DNA from 3 places in the Streptococcus vestibularis genome. Region 1 is predicted to be linked to each of the others. Evidence: predicted binding sites of a transcription regulator. Region 1 holds the regulator's gene; each other region holds the start of a gene.
The links. The regulator CtsR, encoded in region 1, represses protease genes until heat stress. The targets are predictions, from matches to a motif close to TTGGTCAAAAAAGGTCAAANA.

Region 1 (7,276 bases):
CACTCAAATGAAAGTGGCATGAGCATTATCACAGTCATTTTGAATTCTGATAATACCGATACTGATGATTACGCCCGTTTCACTGCAACTAACGACCTACTTAACTACGTAGTCTATCATTGGGAAAGCAAGACCATTGCCAAAAAAGGACAAGCCATCGGTAAAAGTCAAGCCTCTGTCCTTGATGGTAAATCTAAGCAAGTCACTGCCGTCGCTAAGTCTGACTTTAATATTATCCAAAAAATAGATGCCAACAATAACAAACACATTAAAGTCACTACCAACCAGATGCAAGCCCCTGTCAAGGCAGGAGACAAGGTGGGAACAGCCACCTTTGAAGATAAGGATCTTGTAGGAGAAGGCTACCTACCTAATCAAGGCATGCCAAGCATGGAACTGGTTGCTGGTAAAGAAGTTAAGAAAAGCTTCTTCCTCAAGGTTTGGTGGAATCACTTTGTCACCTTTGTCAACGAGAAACTCTAATACTTACAGTCGAGCGTGGCTCGGCTTTTTCTTTTACACCTACTTTACAGAAAGATGGGCTCTACATTGATTCCTATTGACACAAAAAAAGACAAACTACACCTGTAATCTGTCTTTTTGTTTGATTTTTACACTACTGTAAAGGTTAATTTATCTTTCGAGCAGCCGATTTTAAGAGTTTGTCCACTAACTACTTGGTTACCTAGTAAGAGCTCAGATAATTTATCCTCCACTTGAGTTTGAATCGTACGACGTAATGGACGAGCACCCATCTCAACATCATAGCCATCTTTAGCTAAATGCTTAAGGGCAGCTGGTTGGAATTTCAAGTCAATCCCTTTTTCAGCCAAAGCTGATACCAACGGTTTCACCATAATCTTGACAATCTCACGAAGCTGCTCTTCCTCAAGACTATGGAAGACAACCTTCTCATCAATACGGTTAATAAATTCTGGACGGTAGGCTTTCTTAAGTTCTTCCATAATACGTGACTGCATAGCTTGGTGATTATGAGAAATTTCTTGGGCTCCAAAACCAACGGTCTTATCATCACGAAGAGCAGTCGCTCCCAAGTTTGAGGTCATAATGATGATAGTGTTTGAAAAGTCAACCTTACGACCACGGCTATCTGTCAAAACACCGTCATCCAAAACCTGTAAGAGGATGTTGAAAATATCTGGGTGAGCCTTTTCCACCTCGTCAAAGAGGAGGACTGAGTAAGGCTTATTGCGAACTTTCTCTGTTAATTCACCACCCTCATCATATCCAACATAACCTGGAGGAGCACCGTTAAGTCGGCTAGCCGCAAATTTTTCCATGTATTCTGACATATCAAAACGAAGCAAAGCTGACTCATCATCAAAGAGAACTTCCGCCAAAGCCTTGGCCAATTCTGTCTTACCAACACCAGTAGGTCCAAGGAACATGAAGGAACCAATCGGACGTTTTCCAGTACGAATACCTGACTGGTTACGACGAATAGCACGACTAATCGCCGAAACTGCTTCGTCTTGACCAATAACACGTTTGTGAAGCTCTGCTTCCAGATTCAAGTAACGCTTGCTATCTGCCTGAGTCATCTTCTCAACAGGAATACCTGATAGACGACTAAGGGTTTGCATAATCTGATCTGCATCTACCAAGGCAGGTTTTGGTAATTTTGCTTTTTGGCTAGCTTTATATTGTTTAACAGCAGCCTTCATATCACCAGATAGAAGTGCTTCATCCAAAGATGTTATCTCACGTTTGGCTTCTTTTCTGATACTACCTTGAACAGTTGCACTCGCTTCATCTAAAAGATCAATGGCAGAGTCAGGTAAGTTTTTACTCGTCAAATAACGGTGGGCCGCCTTGACCGCTGTCTCAACTGCCTCATCAGTAATCGTTACACGATGATAGTCTTCATAAGACGAACGTAGGCCTTTTAGAATATCAATCGCCTCAGCTACACTTGGCTCCTCAATTGTAATCTTAGCAAAACGGCGAGAAAGAGCTGCATCTTTCTCAATATGCTTCTGGTACTCAGCTTGAGTAGTTGCTCCAACCATATGAAGGGTCCCACGTGCTAGAGCAGGTTTCAAAATATTCGCCGCATCTAAGGTACTATCAATACCTGAACCAGAACCAATAATCGTATGCAATTCGTCAATAAAGAGAATGATTTTTCCATCAGCTTCAATCTCATCAATGATTTGATTCATACGTTCTTCGAAATCGCCACGGAAACGTGTTCCTGCAACCACACTCATCATATCAAGCTCTAAGATACGCATATCAGCCAACTCAAAAGGTACTTCGCCTGAAGCAATACGTTGTGCCAAGCCAAGCGCAAGTGCCGTCTTACCAACACCTGCTTCACCCACAAGAACTGGGTTATTCTTTGTTTTACGACTCAAAACCTGAATCATGCGTGAAATTTCTTTCTCACGTCCAATAACAGGATCAAGGGCACCTGACTCAGCTACTGCCGTTAAGTCTTTGGTGTAATCTGACAGTTCCCCAGTAGAAGATTGAGGAGGCTGCATCATATTAGCAAAATTTCCTGATGCCTTTGATTTTTTAGGCTTACGAAGGTCATGAATGGCCTTCAAATCTTGCTTACTAAGACCTGCGTAACGCTCCAAAGAACGTCGTAAATCGATAATGCGAGGCTTATCGCTGTCATCCTTATATTGAAAACCAGCAACTTCAAGGAGACGACAAACCATCAAATCCTTATGAAGAAGGAAGGCCATCAATACATGTTCAGACCCTACCTCTACAGCACCAGTCACACTAGCAATTCCCTCTGCCTCTTGCAACATAGCCTCTAAAGCATGTGACTGTGCACGTAAATCGATAATATCTGATTCAGACAAGTCTTTCGGACTTTTCTCCATCGCTAGTACAGCAGCGGTCTCAATCTCTTCCGCACGAATACGGTCCTCAAAATCAGTAAAGGTTAAGTAGGCTACAGATCCTGGAACCTCAACCATAGCCAGAAGCACATGCCAAGTCTCCAAGAAAGGACTTCCAAAACGCTCTGCCTCAAGCTGAGCACGATGGAAAATGGCCTGCATTTTTCTTGAATATGTCGTCATCTAATTTCCTTTTCTATCCAATCTAAGTAATAGCGAGCGTAGAATACGCGAACGAGTAGCAGCCGCATCTGCGCCTAAAACATCATCACTAGCAGTTGCTAAAATCAAATTTCCCTCACGTTCAGTGATGATTTTTTCATCAAAAAGCAACTGAATCAAGTCTGTAAATACCTGCTCGCTGAGCTGATCTGCCAAATTTTGCAGCAAATCATTAATCATATGGTGTTTGTCGGAGAATCTAACTTTGACAATGCGAATATAGCCGCCACCACCACGTTTACTCTCAACAATATACCCACGACTCTCTGTAAAACGAGTCTTGATAACATAGTTAATCTGACTTGGTACTACTTGAAAAGCATCTGCCAAGTTCGACCGTTGAATCTCAGCAGTTCCAGACTGGCCCAGCAATTCTTTAATATATTCTTCTATACTATCTGATGTATTTCTTGCCATCTTAATTCCTCCAGTCTAATTTGACTATAACTGACTATTATTATACCAAAAATGTCAGCTCATGGGAAACTATACTCTCGAAAAGCTTTTTAAAGTTGTCATTAGAGAACATATAAGATACAATAAATAAGACTAAAATATTAGGTAACTTAAAGTGTTTGATTCAAATTTTCTATCCACTTTGACAGGCTGAGACCTATCTAATCCAACAAGTACTTTTTAGCACTTTCGCAGTAGTACTAGTCTTATCACTCTTGATAAAGCTCATCTCACTTTGAGTCTTATCTCTTATTTATTTCCCTATGAAAGGTTACTCATGAAATACATCATTGCACTCTTAATCTCTATGATTCCTTTAGTGGAGCTCCGTGGAGCTGTTCCTGTTGCTATCGCCTCAGGTATTCCTTGGTGGCAGGCCCTCATTCTTTGTGTCATTGGGAACATGATTCCAGTCCCAATTATCTTCTTCTTCGCCCGCCGTGTTCTCGAATGGGGGACAGACAAACCTCTGATTGGTGGCTTCTTTACCTGGTGTCTTAAAAAAGGTCACAGTGGGGGCCAAAAACTTGAAAAGGCCGCTGGAGACAAGGGTGTCTTCTGGTCCCTTCTACTCTTTGTAGGAATTCCACTTCCAGGAACAGGAGCTTGGACTGGTACTCTAGCAGCATCTATCCTAGATTGGGAGTTTAAACGTAGTGTTATTGCTGTTATGCTTGGGGTTATCCTTGCAGGTATCATCATGGGAACACTCTCTCTTCTACTTGGTGTAAATACCTTCGCTCATTAATTACTTTGTTAACGTCTGGGGCATGCTCAGATGTTTTTTAATAACAACAAAAAAGAAGTTACGATTCATTTACGTAACTTCTTTCTTTTTATCTAGCAACTAGAATTAGTTGTTAAGTGCTGCTGCCATTGTAGCTGCAACTTCTGATTCAAAGTCGTTAGATGCTTTTTCGATACCTTCACCAACTTCAAAGCGAATGAATTCTACTACTGAAGCGTTTACTGATTCAAGGTAAGCTTCAACTGTTTTGCTGTCGTCCATGATGTAAACTTGAGCAAGAAGAGTGTAAGCTTGGTCAACTTTAGTGTTGTCAAGCAAGAAGCGGTCCATTTTACCTGGGATGATTTTATCCCAGATTTTTTCTGGTTTACCTTCAGCAGCCAACTCAGCTTTGATATCTTCTTCAGCTTGAGCAAGAACAGCATCAGTCAATTGAGCTTTAGAACCATATTTAAGGTGTGGAAGAGCTGGTTTGTTAACCATTGCACGGCTTTCGTTATCTTGATCGATAGCGTGGTTAAGTTGTGCCAATTCATCTTTAACAAATTGTTCATCCAATTCAGTGTATGAAAGAACAGTTGGTTTCATCGCTGCGATGTGCATTGAGATTTGTTTTGCAAGAGCATCATCTCCACCTTCGATAACTGAAACAACACCGATACGTCCACCGTTGTGTTGGTAAGCTCCGAAGTGTTGTGCATCAGTTTTCTCAACAACTGCAAAACGACGGAATGAAATCTTTTCACCGATAGTAGCTGTAGCAGTTACGTATGCAGCTTCAAGAGTTTCACCTGAAGGCATAGTCAATGCAAGTGCTTCTTCGTTGTTAGCTGGTTTACCTTCAGCAATCACTTTAGCTGTTTCGTTTACCAACTCAACGAATTGAGCGTTCTTCGCAACGAAGTCAGTTTCAGCGTTAACTTCAACAACTGCTGCAACGTTACCGTTAACGTAAACACCAGTCAAACCTTCAGCTGCAACACGGTCAGCTTTCTTAGCTGCTTTAGCCATACCTTTTTCGCGAAGCAATTCAATCGCTTTTTCGATATCACCATCAACTTCAACTAATGCTTTTTTAGCGTCCATGACACCAGCACCAGATTTTTCGCGTAATTCCTTAACAAGTTTAGCTGTAATTTCTGCCATTTTGTTTTTCTCCAAATTTATTTTATAAAATTAAGGGGCTGGGCTGAGCCCCGCCCCTTAGGTATTTGTCGTATCTTTAGTGGGCATCATACCCTAACTAATCCTAAAGATTAGTTATTGTCCCCTTCGACAACTTCAACGATTTCTTCAATTGAATCAGCTGCAGCTGCTTCTTGGAAATCTGCAGAAGCATCTTCCCCTTGGTTACCTTCGATGATAGCGTCAGCCATTTTTGAAGTGATCAATTTAACGGCACGAATAGCGTCATCGTTAGCTGGGATGATTACATCGATCTCATCTGGATCAGCGTTTGTATCAACCATTGCTACAACTGGGATACCAAGTTTTTTAGCTTCTTTAACAGCGATTTGTTCTTTGTGTGGGTCAACGATGTAGATTACATCTGGAATACGAGGCATATCTTCGATACCACCCAAGAATTTTTCAAGACGTGCACGTTGTTTGTTAAGAAGTGCAACTTCTTTCTTAGGAAGAACTTCGAAAGTTCCATCAGCTTCCATTTGTTTGATTTCTTTCAAACGAGCGATACGTTTTTGGATAGTATCCCAGTTTGTAAGAGTACCACCCAACCAACGGTGATTGATGTAGTATTGACCAGCACGAGTTGCTTCTTCAGCAACTGCTTCAGCAGCTTGTTTTTTAGTACCAACGAACAAGATTACTGCATCGTTAGCTGCTGCTTCACGAACGAATTCGTAAGCTGTGTCAGCCATTTTTACAGTTTGTTGCAAGTCGATAACGTGGATTCCGTTACGTTCTGTGAAGATGTATTTAGCCATCTTAGGATTCCAGCGACGAGTTTGGTGACCAAAGTGAACACCAGCCTCAAGAAGTTGTTTCATTGAAATTACTGCCATGAGTATTTCTCCTTAAAAAATTGTTTTTTCCTCTTCTAAGCTTTAGACTTGCAGTCCCACCTTGCGGCAACAAGACCACAATCGGCTTAAAATGAGTATTTGTCACTCTAGGTAACTATAGTAGTTTATCAAAAAAAGTGATATTTGACAAGCTATAAAATCAATAACCTCATTGGAAAAAACATGCTTTCATTAAAAAATAAAATCGTTTTCTTTAAGATTAATAAGTATTTTGTTTATAATTAGGATTTCAAAAATAGAGGATGACATTATTTTGTCATTAGTCGGAAAAGAAATTATAGAATTTTCAGCACAAGCTTCTCAAAATGGGGAATTCATCACTGTAACAGATGAAAATATTAATTGTCCAGATATCGTTCAAGCTTTTAATATTATGGCTGTTTTGAACCTAAATATCACACATACTATGATTGAAGGTGGAATGTATTAGGGTAAAGTCAAAGCGAAAGGTATCTTGTCTGTTCCTACGGTTTATAAAGACCGAGAAGAATTTACATCTGGTCGTGCAAGCATTGAACAGCTTGTAGAAAAACTCGACGGCCCACTTGATGCTGATTCTTTCGCTGATAAAGGTGTCTATGATGTTTTGATTATTGGTGGTGGTCCTGCTGGAAACAGTGCTGCAATTTATGCTACCCGTAAAGGACTAAAAACTGGTCTTTTAGCAGAAACCTTTGGAGGACAAGTTATTGAGACAGTTGGTATTGAAAACATGATTGGTACGCTATATACAGAAGGTACTAAGTTAATGGACCAAGTTGAAGAGTATACTAAATCTTACGACGTTGATATCATCAAAAGTCAATTAGCTACTGGCATTGAAAAGAAAGAACTCATTGAAGTCACACTAGCTAACGGTGCCGTTCTACAGGCTAAAACTGCTATCCTAGCTCTCGGAGCCAAATGGCGTAATATCAACATTCCTG
Region 2 (7,276 bases), 270 kb from region 1:
GGGTTGTCCCAGCTATTTCAACAGCTATTCAGGCCTTTACGAAAGAAGGCGATGCTGTTCTCATTAATACACCAGTTTATCCGCCTTTTGCTCGTTCTGTCCGCTTGAATAATCGCAAGTTGATTGAGAATAGTCTTGTTAAGGTTAACGGGCATTTTGAAATTGATTTTGAGCAATTGGAACGTGATATTGTAGGCGATGATGTAAAACTCTATGTCTTCTGTAGTCCACATAATCCAGGTGGTCGTGTCTGGACTAAGGAAGAATTGACCAAGGTAGCAGACCTTTGCCAGAAACATGGTGTTCTCTTGGTATCTGATGAAATCCATCAAGACTTGGCCTTGTATGGCAATAAGCATATCTCTCTAAATACAATTTCAGACGCCTATAAGGATTTCACTTTGGTCCTTAGTTCAGCGACAAAAACCTTTAATATTGCTGGTACCAAGAATAGTTTTACCATCATTGAAAATGAAGACTTGCGTAAGTCCTTTAAACAAAAACAATTGGCTAATAATCAACATGAAATTCCAACCATTGGTTTGATTACAACCCAAGCTGCCTTTACCTACGGTCAACCTTGGCTAGAGGAATTGAAGACAGTTTTTGAAACTAATATTGACCTTTTAACTAAGGAGCTTAGTGAAAAGACTAATATCGAAGTTATGAAACCTGAGGGAACTTATTTGGTCTGGCTTGATTTTTCAGCTTATAATCAAGATCATAATGAACTTGGACGTTTGCTTAAAGAAGAATCTAAGGTAGTGCTAAATGACGGTATTACTTTCGGTTCTGAAGGAGAAAAACATTTCCGATTTAACGTAGCTACGCCAACTAAAGTTGTTGCTGAAGGTGTGAAACGTTTGGTTTCTGTCTTTGGAAATTAGTCAAAACCACCCGTGAGAACGTTTGGTTTTGACTGCGGCTATTGGTAGCTTAGCAGTTCTTGGCTATTGTTTAGCAACAGGTAAGATTCATCTATTTAAAAATAAAATTGGCTCCTTTCCAAAAACGTTTGTAATTAAAGCAAGCGTTTTTTTTGTGTTTTTGATATAATGGAGTGAATATAAAGCAAAGGAAGAAACTATTATGGGTAAATTTCAAGTTATTTCACATCCATTGATTCAACACAAACTCTCAATCTTACGTCGTGAGGATACCTCTACTAAGGACTTCCGTGAGTTGGTTGATGAAATCGCTATGCTTATGGGTTATGAAGTATCGCGTGATCTCCCTCTTGAAGAGGTTGAAATTCAAACACCAATTACAAAAACAGCTCAAAAACAACTTTCTGGTAAAAAATTGGCAATTGTTCCAATCCTTCGTGCGGGTATTGGTATGGTCGATGGTTTGCTTAGCCTCGTACCTGCAGCAAAAGTTGGTCATATTGGTATGTACCGTGATGAAGAAACACTTGAGCCAGTTGAGTACTTGGTTAAATTGCCAGAAGATATTGATCAACGTCAGATTTTTGTAGTGGACCCAATGCTTGCAACTGGTGGTTCAGCAATTTTGGCGGTGGATTCACTAAAAAAACGTGGAGCAGCTAATATCAAGTTTGTATGTTTAGTTGCCGCACCAGAAGGTGTAAAAAAATTGCAAGATGCTCACCCAGATATTGATATATACACAGCATCTTTGGATGAGAAACTTAATGAGAATGGTTATATTGTTCCAGGTCTTGGAGATGCAGGTGACCGTCTGTTTGGTACAAAATAAGTTGAAAAGGGAAAATTTCCCTTTTTTTAATAGGGTAATGACTTAGGAAATCTTAATAATAACCTGTTTTTTTACTTATTTAGCACTCTTTTTAAATGAGTGCTAAGAAAAATGTTTTTTATTTGACCTAATTTGACTAAAATCATATAATAACATCAAGACAATATTAAAAGGAGAATTCATATGATTCCTGTAGTTATTGAACAAACATCACGTGGTGAACGTTCTTATGACATTTACTCACGTTTGCTCAAGGATCGTATTATCATGTTAACAGGTCCTGTAGAAGATAATATGGCAAACTCAATTATCGCTCAACTCTTGTTCTTAGATGCCCAAGACAATACAAAAGATATCTATCTTTATGTTAATACACCTGGTGGGTCAGTTTCAGCAGGTCTTGCCATTGTCGATACAATGAACTTCATCAAGTCTGATGTTCAAACCATCGTTATGGGTATGGCAGCATCAATGGGTACAATTATCGCTTCAAGCGGTACTAAAGGTAAACGTTTCATGTTGCCAAATGCAGAATACATGATTCACCAACCAATGGGTGGTACTGGTGGTGGTACTCAACAAACAGATATGGCTATCGCAGCTGAACACTTGCTCAAGACTCGTAATAACTTGGAGCAAATCTTGGCTGATAATTCTGGTCAGTCAATTGAAAAAGTTCATGTTGATGCTGAACGTGATAATTGGATGAGTGCCCAAGAAACACTTGAATATGGCTTCATTGATGAAATCATGACCAACAACCAATTAAAATAAGCCTAGCTTATCTAAGATAAAAGTCAGATGCTAATCGGTTTATATAAGAACCGTTTCATCTGACTTTTTGTGTTATAATAGGAAACATGTTAATAATCAATGAGGAGCTACTTGCTATTGATCAAGCAATAGACAGTCTTGTTTTACATTTTCTAAGACTGCCAGAAGTAGAAAATTACCGTTTAAAACGGCAGAAATTAGAAAATACCAGAGAACTTCAAGAGCTACTTTTGGAATTTCAGGAATTAAAGGAAAGCTATGATAAGGCTAAGGAGTATGAGTCTTTTAGACCAGATGTGAGAGACTTGAAACGTCAGGTTTTGCGAATGAAGCGACAAATTGATCTCAACGAGGTGGTTATAGGCTATCGTCAGGCGGAGTTCGATTTACAGATAATACTAGCTTCACTTGGCGAGGAGGTTGCTCAAGCTATCTCAAATCAAATTTTCATTGATACTAGGCTACCTCTTGCACCTCATAAACCTCATCATAAAAAGGGTGATACTAACATAAAGGAGAAGATGAGTCATGATTAAGCGTCAAGGAATTATTGTTTATTTATACTATAATAGAGACTTACGTAAGATTGCCAAGTTTGGCGATGTTATCTACCATTCTTATAAGATGCGTTATGTGCACCTTTATGTAGATCAAGACAGGGTTAAGGACATCTTGACAGAGCTTGAAGGAATGAAGGCGGTCAAAAAAGTTCTTCCTTCTTATTATTCTGATATTGATATGGATTTTGTAGGTAGTCTGGAACGCTACGACACCTCGGTCCCTGAACATTTTAAAAACTTTTCTCTTTAGCTAGGAGAAAAGTTTTTTTATTCTTAAAGTGTTATTTTAAAAGCAATGGAAACGATTACTGTAGTTGAATCTTAGTTATGTGTGGTTGACAATTGTCTGATAATTCTGTAATCTATAAGGTGGACTTTTTTAAGAAAATATTAAGGAGAAATCTTATGTCTAAAAAGATCACACTTATTGTGTTAGCCTTTTTTGCTTCCATTTTCTTGGTTGCCTGTGGCAAGTCACCAGATGTGACTGCTAATGCCAAAGGTACTAAGATTGGGGATACAATCAAAATTGGTGTTAACATGGAGTTGACAGGTGCTGTTGCGGCCTATGGTAAGGCAGAGCAGAATGGTATTAAGTTGGCTGTTGATGAAATTAATAAAGCAGGTGGCGTCGATGGCAAGAAACTTGAGCTTGTCACAAAAGATAATAAATCTGAAAACGCTGAAGCTTCAACATCCTCAACGAACTTGGCTATTCAGAGTAATGTAAATGCTATAGTTGGTCCAGCGACATCAGGTGCTGTCGCTGCGGCTAGCATCGTCTCACAAAAAACAGGGGTTCCTTTGCTGACACCTTCAGGTACGCAGGATGACCTTACGGTAGATACTAACGGAGCTAAGAAATTTGTTTTCCGTACAACCTTTAAGGACAGCTACCAAGGTAAAGTTTTGGCAGCTTATTCTTACAGTAATTTGAATGCTAAGAAAGTAGTTCTCTACTATGATAATGCCTCAGACTATGCCAAAGGTATTGCAGACGAGTTTAAACGCGAATATAAGGGGCAAATTGTTACTGAGGCTACCTTTGCGTCAGGTGACAAGGACTATCAGTCAGCTTTGACTAAATTTAAAGACCTTGACTATGATGCGATTGTAATGCCTGGTTACTATACTGAGACTGGTATTATCACTAAACAAGCACGTGACCTTGGAATTGATAAACCAATCCTTGGACCTGATGGGTTCAGTGATGCGAAATTTACTGAGCTTGCAGGTAAAAAGAATGCTTCAAACGTCTACTATGTATCAGGATATTCAACAAATGTTGCTCTTTCTGACAAGGCATCAGGTTTCATTGAAGCATATAAGAAAGCTTACAACACTGAACCAAATATGTTTGCTGCTCTAGCTTACGATTCTGTTTATATGATTGCAGAAGCATCAAAAGATACGAAAACTTCAGTTGATATTGCCGATAACTTAGCACATTTGAAAAACTTTGTCGGGGTTACTGGTAAAATGACGATTGATAAGGATCATAACCCTATTAAAGCAGCTCTTATGGTTAAAAGAGATAATGGTGAAGAAGTTTCAGCGGAAGCCGTTGAAATTGAAAAATAATCTGTTATCTATACTGAAAATGAACTAGAAAGTTTGGTTATATATGTTTTTTGAACAACTTCCCCAACAACTAGTCAATGGTATTATCTTGGGTAGTATCTATGCCCTACTTGCCCTTGGATATACCATGGTTTATGGGATTATCAAATTGATTAACTTTGCCCATGGAGACATCTATATGATGGGTGCCTTCGTTGGTTACTATGCGATTAACAGCTTGAAGATGAACTTCTGGATTGCCCTTGTGTTTTCTATGATTGTCTGTGCAATTTTAGGGGTAGTTATTGAATTCTTGGCTTATCGTCCACTCCGTAATTCAACACGTATTTCTGCCTTGATAACGGCCATTGGTGTGTCATTCTTTCTTGAGTACATCATGGTTTACTTTGTAGGTGCAGATACACGTTCATTCCCACAATCAATCAAGATGCATACTTATCATCTTGGGTCAATTTCTGTGACAAATGTGCAGTTGCTCATTTTGGTAGTTGCTCTTGTACTTATGGTTGCTCTTCAGTTGATCGTTAAGAAGACTAAGATGGGTAAAGCTATGCGTGCTGTATCTGTAGATAGCGACGCAGCAGAGTTGATGGGTATTAATGTTAATAATACGATTAGCTTCACTTTTGCTCTTGGATCATCACTTGCAGGGGCTGCCGGTGTCCTCATTGGTCTTTACTATAACTCAATTGAACCTCTTATGGGGATGACTCCGGGTATTAAAGCTTTTGTTGCCGCTGTTCTTGGTGGTATCGGTATTATTCCTGGTGCAGCACTCGGTGGTTTTGTTATCGGTATTTTAGAGACTTTGTCAACTGCAATTGGTTTATCAAGTTACCGTGATGCCATTGTTTATGGTGTCTTGATAGTTATCCTCTTGCTTCGTCCAGCGGGTATTCTCGGTAAAAATGTGAAAGAGAAGGTGTAAGACATGAAAAAAAATCTAAAAGTAAACCTTATTTGGTTTGGTCTTATCATTGGACTCTTCCTTATCTTGAAAGGTCTTGAACTTTCAGGTATTATGAATCTTTACTACATCCAAATCTTAATGGGAATTGGGATTTCAATCCTTATGGGACTTGGTACTAACTTAGTTCTTGGTTTCTCCGGACAATTTACACTTGGACAAGCCGGTTTCATGGCAATCGGTGCGTACTCATCAGCTATCATCACTGGCATGATGCCAACTTATGATGGTTTCTACCTCTCAATGGTTGTAGGTGTCATCATCGCAGCTGTCGTTGCCCTTATTTTTGGTATACCTACCCTTCGTTTGAAAGGTGACTATCTTGCTATTGCAACTCTCGGTATGGCTGAAATTATCCGTATCATTATCGTTAATGGTGGTGAATTGACCAATGGTGCCGCTGGTTTGACTGGAATTCTTCCTTATACAAGCTGGCCTGTCATCTATTTCTTTGTAGTTATCATTACAATCTTGGTACTCAATTTCTTGCGTTCAGCAACTGGTCGCCAAGCAATCACTCTTCGTGAAGATGAAATTGCTGCAGAGTCAATGGGTGTCAATGTTACAAAAATGAAGGTTATTATATTCGTTATCGGTGCCATGATTTCAGCGATTGCTGGTTCACTTTATGTCAGCTATATCGGGACTGTCGTGCCAAAAGACTTCACAATCATGAAGTCAATTGATTACCTTATCATTGCCGTTCTTGGAGGTCTTGGATCAATTACAGGTACTATCATTGCTGCTGTTGTTCTTGGTATTATCAACATGTTCCTCCAAAACGTTTCAAACCTTCGTATGATTATTTACGCCTTGGCTTTGATTCTTGTAATGCTCTTCCGTCCAGGTGGGCTTCTTGGAACAAAAGAACTCTATCTCTCAAAATTCTTCAATAAATCTAAGGAGGGCAAATAACAATGGCACTTCTTGAAGTTAAAAATTTAACTAAAAACTTTGGTGGTTTGACTGCTGTTGGTGACGTTTCAATGGAACTCAATGAAGGTGAGTTGGTTGGGCTTATCGGGCCAAACGGTGCTGGTAAAACAACCTTGTTCAACCTTTTGACTGGTGTCTATGAGCCAAGTGAAGGGACTGTAACGCTTGATGGTACAGTTCTCAACGGTAAAGCACCTTATAAAATCGCTTCACTCGGTTTGTCACGTACTTTCCAAAATATCCGCCTTTTCAAAGACATGACTGTACTTGAAAATGTTCTTGTTGGTTTATCAAATAAGCAACCTTCAAACTTCTTCGCATCACTTTTACGTTTGCCTAAGTACTATTCAAGTGAGGACGAGTTGAAAGACAAAGCTATGAAACTTTTGGCTATCTTTAACTTGGATGATGAGGCAGATACACTTGCGAAAAACTTGGCTTATGGACAACAACGTCACTTGGAAATTGTTCGTGCACTTGCAACGGAACCTAAAATTCTTTTCCTTGATGAACCAGCTGCGGGTATGAACCCACAAGAAACAGCTGAGTTGACTGCTCATATTCGTCAAATTCAAAAAGACTTTGGTATTACAATTATCTTGATTGAGCATGATATGAGTTTGGTTATGGATGTCACTGAGCGTATCTATGTTTTAGAATATGGACGCTTGATTGCAGAAGGAACACCTGATGAAATTAAGAATAACAAGCGTGTTATCGAAGCTTACTTGGGAGGTGA
Region 3 (7,276 bases), 530 kb from region 1:
AAACCCAAACATAAAGGCTTACCAACCACTCCAAAGGTTTGATTCCAGAACGCTTGGCCAAGGATACCAAAACCCCAAGGATGGTTCCGAAGAAGACCACGCAGACTGAAATCATAATTGTTACTAAGACACCATAGTTAAAGTAAGACCAAAACTGTGGTAGAAATGAAAAATTCATCAAGATACTCCTTACTAATATTCTTCAATATTATATCAGAAAACTGTATAATAATAAAGTATTTTTCTTATAAATGCGGAATTTCAGTATAAAAAATAAAAGATTGCACAGCAATCAAAAACTCTACGAAAACTTTTGAAGTGACTCCAATTTTTTGTAATTAAAACAAGCATAAACTGAAACTCTAGCCCTAAAAAAAACCTGAAACTATTGAGTCCCAGGCATTTTGAATTTTTGGACCCCTATCTGAGGATCCAAATTAATTATTAGTAAAGCAAATCATAGATTTCCATTGCAATCAAGTCGATGCTATCAAATGAGTATGACTCGCGAGCTTCAACATCACGCAATGTGAACACTGGACCATTTTCAGGATCGTTACTAAATGATACTTCGGCAACAACTACTCCTTCGCGTTCAAAATTACGTTTCAAATTACCACCATCAGCCGCCATCATTTCAAGACGGTTAATGATTCTCACCAAATGTGATTCCATGTTATTTCTCCTATTAATTGTGTATTTCTTACTTATTTTATCACACTTATGGGAAAAATGGGGGAATTTTAAATATTTTTCAAGGAATTGTACATAATGGCCTTAATAGAATGCATACGATTCTCAGCTTCTTGGAATATGATGTCACTGTATTTTTGGAAGACTTGATCTGTAATTTCTAACTCTGCCAAACCATATTTGTCATAGATTTCTTTTCCAATTTGGGTATTGAGATCATGAAAGGCTGGGAGACAATGCATAACGATAACATCTGGATTTTCTGTCTTGGCTAGTAGGTCTGCATTAATTTGATAAGGCAAGAGTAAATCAATACGAGATTTAAAATCTACCTCTTCACCCATAGATACCCAGACATCCGTATAAAGCATATCCACTCCCTTGACCTCTGAAAAATCATCTGTAATGGTTAAATCGGCACCATTATTATGTTTCTGAGCTAGGGCTACAATCTCATCTTCGGGTTGCAGCACCTCTGGGGCAATAATCTTAACATTAACCCCCAAGATAGCCGATGTCACCAAGAGAGAATTAGCCATATTGTTACGACCATCTCCAATATAGGCAATGGTCAAATCTTCCAAACTACCAAAACGCTCCTTCAAAGTCATGAAATCCGCAATCATTTGAGTTGGATGCCAGGTATCCGTCAAACCATTCCAGACCGGAACACCTGAGTACTTAGCCAAATCCTCGACATCTTCTTGCTTAAACCCACGGTATTCGATTCCATCAAACATAGATCCAAGCACCTTGGCCGTATCAACAACAGATTCCTTCTTACCCAGCTGAATGTCTCCAGCACCAAGGTAGGTCACATTCATACCTAGGTCCTGACCGGCCACTGTAAAAGCTGAGCGAGTTCTTGTAGATGTTTTTTCAAAAATCAAGGCAATATTTAAGCCATCTAAATATTTATGCGGAATTCTTTCCTTTTTTAACTGTTTAAATTTTATGGATAAATCAATCAACTCCTCGAGTTCTTGCTTGGTAAAGTCGATTTCTTTTAAAAAGGATTTAGCTTGTGTCATAGGTATCTCTCTTTCATTCTGAATAATATATAAATATTATATAATATTTTTTCATTTTATACAAGTGGTTTTGAATTAAAATTCAAAACCAGCACTCTTGTCAAGAGAGTGCCAAACCTAAATACTTTTTACTTGCAATCTACCTTCTGCATGCTATAATGGTGTCATAGATTTGACCTTTTTTGACCAAGTTTTTTTCATTAAAGGTCTTTCCCAATTCAAATAGAAAAGAGGTTCTGATATGCTCTGTCAAAACTGTAACCTTAATGAAGCTAGTATTCATTTATATACCAATGTAAATGGTAATCAGCAACAAGTTGACCTCTGTCAAAATTGTTATAAAATCATGAAATCTGACCCCCAAAACCCCCTCAATCAATTCAATCAAACAGGAGGTTCCAACTTCTTCGATGATTTCTTCAGCGACCTAAATAACTTCCGTTCTTCTAACGGTGATCTTCCCAATACACCTCCAACACAAGAGGGAGGCAACCGAGGAAACGGTGGCAATACACAAGGGCCAGGCCGTCCAGAAGGACCACGCCAACAAGCTCCTCAACAACCTCAAGGCCTTCTTGAAGAATTTGGAATTAATATCACAAATATTGCTCGTCGTGGAGACATTGATCCTGTCATTGGTCGTGACGAAGAAATTATTCGCGTCATCGAAATCCTGAACCGCCGTACCAAGAACAACCCTGTTCTCATCGGTGAGCCTGGTGTTGGTAAAACCGCTGTAGTCGAAGGACTTGCCCAAAAAATTGTTGACGGTAATGTGCCACAAAAACTCCAAGGCAAGCAAGTGATCCGTCTTGATGTGGTCAGCCTGGTTCAAGGGACTGGTATCCGTGGCCAATTTGAAGAACGCATGCAAAAACTCATGGAAGAAATTCGTCAACGTCAGGATGTTATCCTCTTTATTGACGAAATCCATGAAATTGTAGGAGCTGGTAATGCTGGGGATGGCAATATGGATGCTGGAAATATCTTAAAACCTGCACTTGCCCGTGGAGAGCTTCAACTTGTTGGAGCAACAACACTCAACGAATACCGTATCATTGAGAAAGATGCTGCACTCGAACGTCGTATGCAACCCGTTAAGGTAGATGAGCCAACAGTTGAGGAAACAATCACAATTTTGCGTGGTATTCAGCCTAAATATCAAGACTACCACCATGTCAAATACACTGATGAAGCCATTACTGCAGCTGCAGAATTGTCCAACCGCTACATTCAAGACCGCTTCTTGCCAGACAAGGCCATCGACCTTCTGGATGAAGCTGGTTCGAAGATGAACTTGACCCTCAATTTTGTTGATCCTAAAGATATCGACAAACGTTTGATTGAAGCAGAGAATCTTAAAGCTCAGGCTACTCGTGACGAGGACTTTGAAAAAGCTGCCTACTTCCGTGATCAAATTGCCAAATACAAGGAAATGCAAAAGCAAACCATCAAAGACCAAGATATGCCTGTCATCACAGAAAAACATATCGAAGCTATTGTGGAACAAAAGACCAATATTCCTGTCGGTGATTTGAAAGAAAAAGAACAATCACAACTTCTTAGTCTTGCCGATGATCTTAAATCACATGTTATCGGACAAGATGCTGCAGTTGATAAGATTGCCAAAGCTATCCGCCGTAATCGTGTTGGATTGGGTGCTCCAAACCGCCCAATTGGTAGCTTCCTCTTCGTAGGTCCTACAGGAGTCGGTAAAACTGAGCTCTCTAAACAATTGGCTATTGAACTCTTTGGTTCAGCTGACAGTATGATTCGTTTCGACATGTCAGAATACATGGAAAAACACGCTGTTGCTAAATTGGTTGGTGCCCCTCCAGGATATGTTGGTTACGACGAAGCTGGTCAGTTGACTGAAAAAGTCCGCCGTAATCCTTATTCACTTATTCTTTTAGATGAGGTTGAAAAAGCTCACCCAGACGTTCTTCACATGTTCCTCCAAGTACTTGACGACGGTCGTTTGACTGATGGTCAAGGGCGCACTGTAAGCTTCAAGGATACCATCATCATCATGACATCAAATGCTGGTACTGGTAAAGTTGAAGCTAGCGTTGGCTTTGGAGCTACCCGTGAAAATCGTACCAATTCTGTTCTTAACCAGCTTGGAGATTTCTTCAGTCCTGAATTTATGAACCGCTTTGACGGTATTATCGAATTCTCTGCCCTCAGCAAAGAAAATCTCCTTACTATCGTGGACCTCATGCTTGATAATGTCAACCAACGCTTGGCTAACAACGGTATCCACCTCAGTGTAACAGAGAAAGTTAAGGAAAAATTGGTTGACCTTGGTTACGATCCTAAGATGGGTGCTCGACCACTACGTCGTACCATCCAAGATTACATTGAAGATGCTATTACCGACTTCTACCTTGAAAATCCAAATGAAAAAGATCTCAAGGCAGTCATGACTTCAAAAGGCCACATTACCATTAAGTCTGCTAAAAAAGTCGAAAAAGCTACTCAAAAAGCTGAGGCAGCAAAAGAATCTGATTAAACAAATAAACCAAGTCATTACGACTTGGTTTATTTATCTTTTCATTTCCTATTTTCAAATTTATCCCTAATTCTGCCTAAATCAATAGGAAAATGAGCAAAATTTTAGTATAATATAGGCAAATAAACGTAAGGAGCAACTCATGAATCCAACATTTGGTGACAAGGTTGAGGGAGCTCATTATCAAACACGTTACGGTGTTTATGCTGTGATTCCTAACCAAGAAAAGACAAAGATTATTTTAGTCCAGGCTCCTAACGGAGCTTGGTTTCTCCCAGGTGGAGAAATCGAAGCAGGCGAGGATCACTATAGCGCATTAGAACGCGAGTTAATTGAAGAACTTGGGTTTACAGCCACTTTAGGCCAGTACTATGGCCAGGCTGATGAATACTTCTATTCAAGCCACCGTGACACTTACTATTACAATCCAGCCTATATTTATGAAGTTGTAGATTTTTCAAAAATTGGCAAACCCCTCGAAGATTTCAATAACCTAGCATGGTTTCCAATTGATGAGGCAATTGCCAAGCTAAAACGTGGTAGTCATAAATGGGGAATCGAACAATGGAAAGCAAACAACATAACAACTGGCAAATCTTAGGAGGAAACTATGAAACTCATTAATACGACCCGTACACACCAAGAACTCGTTCAAAACCAACTAGACAACACGGATGCCTTTCTCGTAGAGACCTACTCTGCTGGGAATACTGATGTTGTCTTTACACAAGCACCTAAACATTATGAACTCTTGATTTCAAATAAACATCGTGCTGTTAAAGACAACGAATTAGAAGTTATCCGTGAATTCTTCCTTAAACGAAAAATCGACAAAGATATCGTTTTGATGGACAAACTTAGAACAGTACACACTGACAAATTGATTGAGATTTCATTCCCAACAACTGTATAAATTCAAAAGAAGCCGTGGCCACCGCCACAGCTTCTTTTTTTATAAAACTTTCGAAGCTTGATCCAAGGCTTCCATGACCTGGTGGCTATGCTCCAACTGCTTGGCAACACTGTCAAAATCCTTGGTCGCCACCATCTTTTCAAAAGCCACAAATTCATCATACATACGATGTTGTGGACTATTAAGATTGACAACTCTCTCTTTCTGACCATTGAGTGTGACTCCAATTTCAGGAAGAGTATTGGTTGCACCAAAAATAGTAATAGCTCCCTTATCACCTTGAATAGTTGAACGGATCTCCGCACTACAGTCTTTAGCTCCAATGGCAACAGCCTTAAAGTTACCATAGTCCAAAACTAAAATTCCTGACGTATCCACTCCTCGCTCCACATTAGGTAGATATTCCACACGATTAGGCTTACCAAAAAGGCCAACAAGAAGGTGAATATTATAGATATTAAGATCTCTAAGCGCTCCACCACCCATTTCAGGGTTAAAGGCAGGAGCAATCTCCCCTCGCTTAAAGGCATCGTAACGTGACGAATATTGGGAATAATTGATGTTAACAATTTTGATATCACCAATTTCAGATAAGGAGTCCTTGATAACTTTAAAATTTTCCAGATATTGATTTGTTATTGCTTCTATCAAGAGAAGCTCTTTTTCTTGAGCAAGCTTAGCCAACTCTTCAAACTCTTCCAAATGCAGGGTAAAAGGTTTCTCACAGATGACATGCTTGCCAGCTAGAAGCGCTTGCTTGGCATAATCATAGTGGGTATGATTAGGTGTTCCAATATAAATGGTGTCAACATCAGGATTGGACAATATCACTTCATAATCACTTGTCGCCTGAATAAGACCATATTGCTTGGCTAAAGCTTCAGCCTTATCAAGTGATCGTGGTGTCGACATTATAGCTTCCAGCTCAATTCCCTCAATAGTCGTTAACACAGGAAGGACCTCTGTAACAATCATCCCTGTACCTAATAGTGCCAGTTTCATTAAACTACCTCCTTATTTCTCTAAACTCTCTTATGCATGAAGTAATTCCATAACAGAACTATAATGAAAGAGGACTCCAATAGAAGCCCTCCGAGACTTAATGACGTCCAAGCAGTTTCTTAACTCCTTGAATCGCTTTATATTTAAGCGGTTGTGGATAATAACGGAAGGTTCCCATCTTGCGAACGATATAACCATTAAAGTTTTGTTTAAATCGCAAAACCCCATCAGAACCATCAAAAATTCCCATAATACCAAGGAAGTTATAGAAGCTGACGCCACGTTTAATAGCCTGTGTCATTACATACTCTTGCAAAAGTGCTGGTGCATAAAACTTATTAAATTCAGGGTAAGAGCCACTGAAAAGATAGACTGCCTCTTGAGGTGTGTAGACGAAGAGACTTCCAGCTAGGACAATATCTTCTTGACCATACTTGTCAATAAAGGCAGTCGCTTCGCCCTTTCGAACATCAAAGGTCGCAAACTGACTTGATAGCTCTCGCAATTGGTTTTGCTTTTTCTCAGATTTTGGATTGGCCTCTAAATCAGCTTGCAATTTGACAATTCTAGCTCCCAACTTTGCCTGATCACTCTCCAAATGATCAAAGTAATCCTGAAAATTCAGGGTAGCTACCATAAAATCAGCATTATCACCAAAAGCATCATAAAAATTTTGATAATAATCTAAAGATTTGTCACTGTACTCACGACGATCAGAGGTCGCTGAAGTGATTTCTTTAAAAATCGATAACTCATCGCGTTTCAATTTTTTCAGTTTAATCCCGAATGTTTTGGCTTTTTTTACAAGAGGTTTCCCTTTTTTACTGAATGATTTGATGAGATCTTTTTCCGCAATCCCAGATAGGTCCTTCACATAATGCCAATCAGGCTCACCACCAGGATAGCCTGTCTGTAAACCATCAAAGCTATAACCTAAATCAGTCAATTGACTAATCAACTGCTTCTGCTCATCACTAGTTGGGTCACCATTACTGTCAAAAGTTTGATAAGTATCATAAGGTTTGATTAATAGTTCAAGAGCACCATTTTCCTTAGCATAATCCTTCAAACCTTGGTAAAAGTCGCTCAGATGAGCTGCATTTGAGTGAATCGGTCCACAATTCA

Region 2: EL076_RS01905 (ATP-dependent Clp protease proteolytic subunit) is a predicted target of CtsR. The motif match lies at 1,839-1,859, and genes of this name have one in related genera.
Region 3: EL076_RS03175 (ATP-dependent Clp protease ATP-binding subunit) is a predicted target of CtsR. The motif match lies at 1,894-1,914, and genes of this name have one in related genera.

Annotation. Positions count from the first base shown of each region.
Region 1 is NZ_LR134275.1:83,854-91,129, reverse strand. It holds gene pbp3 (D-alanyl-D-alanine carboxypeptidase PBP3) at 1-483, shown strand, start outside; gene EL076_RS00535 (ATP-dependent Clp protease ATP-binding subunit) at 612-3,062, opposite strand; gene EL076_RS00530 (CtsR family transcriptional regulator) at 3,063-3,518, opposite strand; gene EL076_RS00525 (COG2426 family protein) at 3,835-4,305, shown strand; gene tsf (translation elongation factor Ts) at 4,411-5,451, opposite strand; gene rpsB (30S ribosomal protein S2) at 5,562-6,329, opposite strand; partial or broken gene ahpF (alkyl hydroperoxide reductase subunit F) at 6,691-7,276, shown strand, end outside.
Region 2 is NZ_LR134275.1:349,961-357,236, forward strand. It holds gene EL076_RS01895 (MalY/PatB family protein) at 1-887, shown strand, start outside; gene upp (uracil phosphoribosyltransferase) at 1,090-1,719, shown strand; gene EL076_RS01905 (ATP-dependent Clp protease proteolytic subunit) at 1,903-2,493, shown strand; gene EL076_RS01910 (YlbF family regulator) at 2,580-3,029, shown strand; gene EL076_RS01915 (DUF2129 domain-containing protein) at 3,022-3,303, shown strand; gene EL076_RS01920 (ABC transporter substrate-binding protein) at 3,459-4,634, shown strand; gene EL076_RS01925 (branched-chain amino acid ABC transporter permease) at 4,678-5,562, shown strand; gene EL076_RS01930 (branched-chain amino acid ABC transporter permease) at 5,566-6,516, shown strand; gene EL076_RS01935 (ABC transporter ATP-binding protein) at 6,519-7,276, shown strand, end outside.
Region 3 is NZ_LR134275.1:618,728-626,003, reverse strand. It holds gene EL076_RS03190 (amino acid ABC transporter permease) at 1-178, opposite strand, end outside; gene EL076_RS03185 (DUF1797 family protein) at 445-675, opposite strand; gene argF (ornithine carbamoyltransferase) at 744-1,724, opposite strand; gene EL076_RS03175 (ATP-dependent Clp protease ATP-binding subunit) at 1,966-4,236, shown strand; gene EL076_RS03170 (NUDIX hydrolase) at 4,379-4,837, shown strand; gene EL076_RS03165 (DUF1827 family protein) at 4,847-5,149, shown strand; gene EL076_RS03160 (Gfo/Idh/MocA family protein) at 5,189-6,151, opposite strand; gene EL076_RS03155 (aminoacyltransferase) at 6,249-7,276, opposite strand, start outside.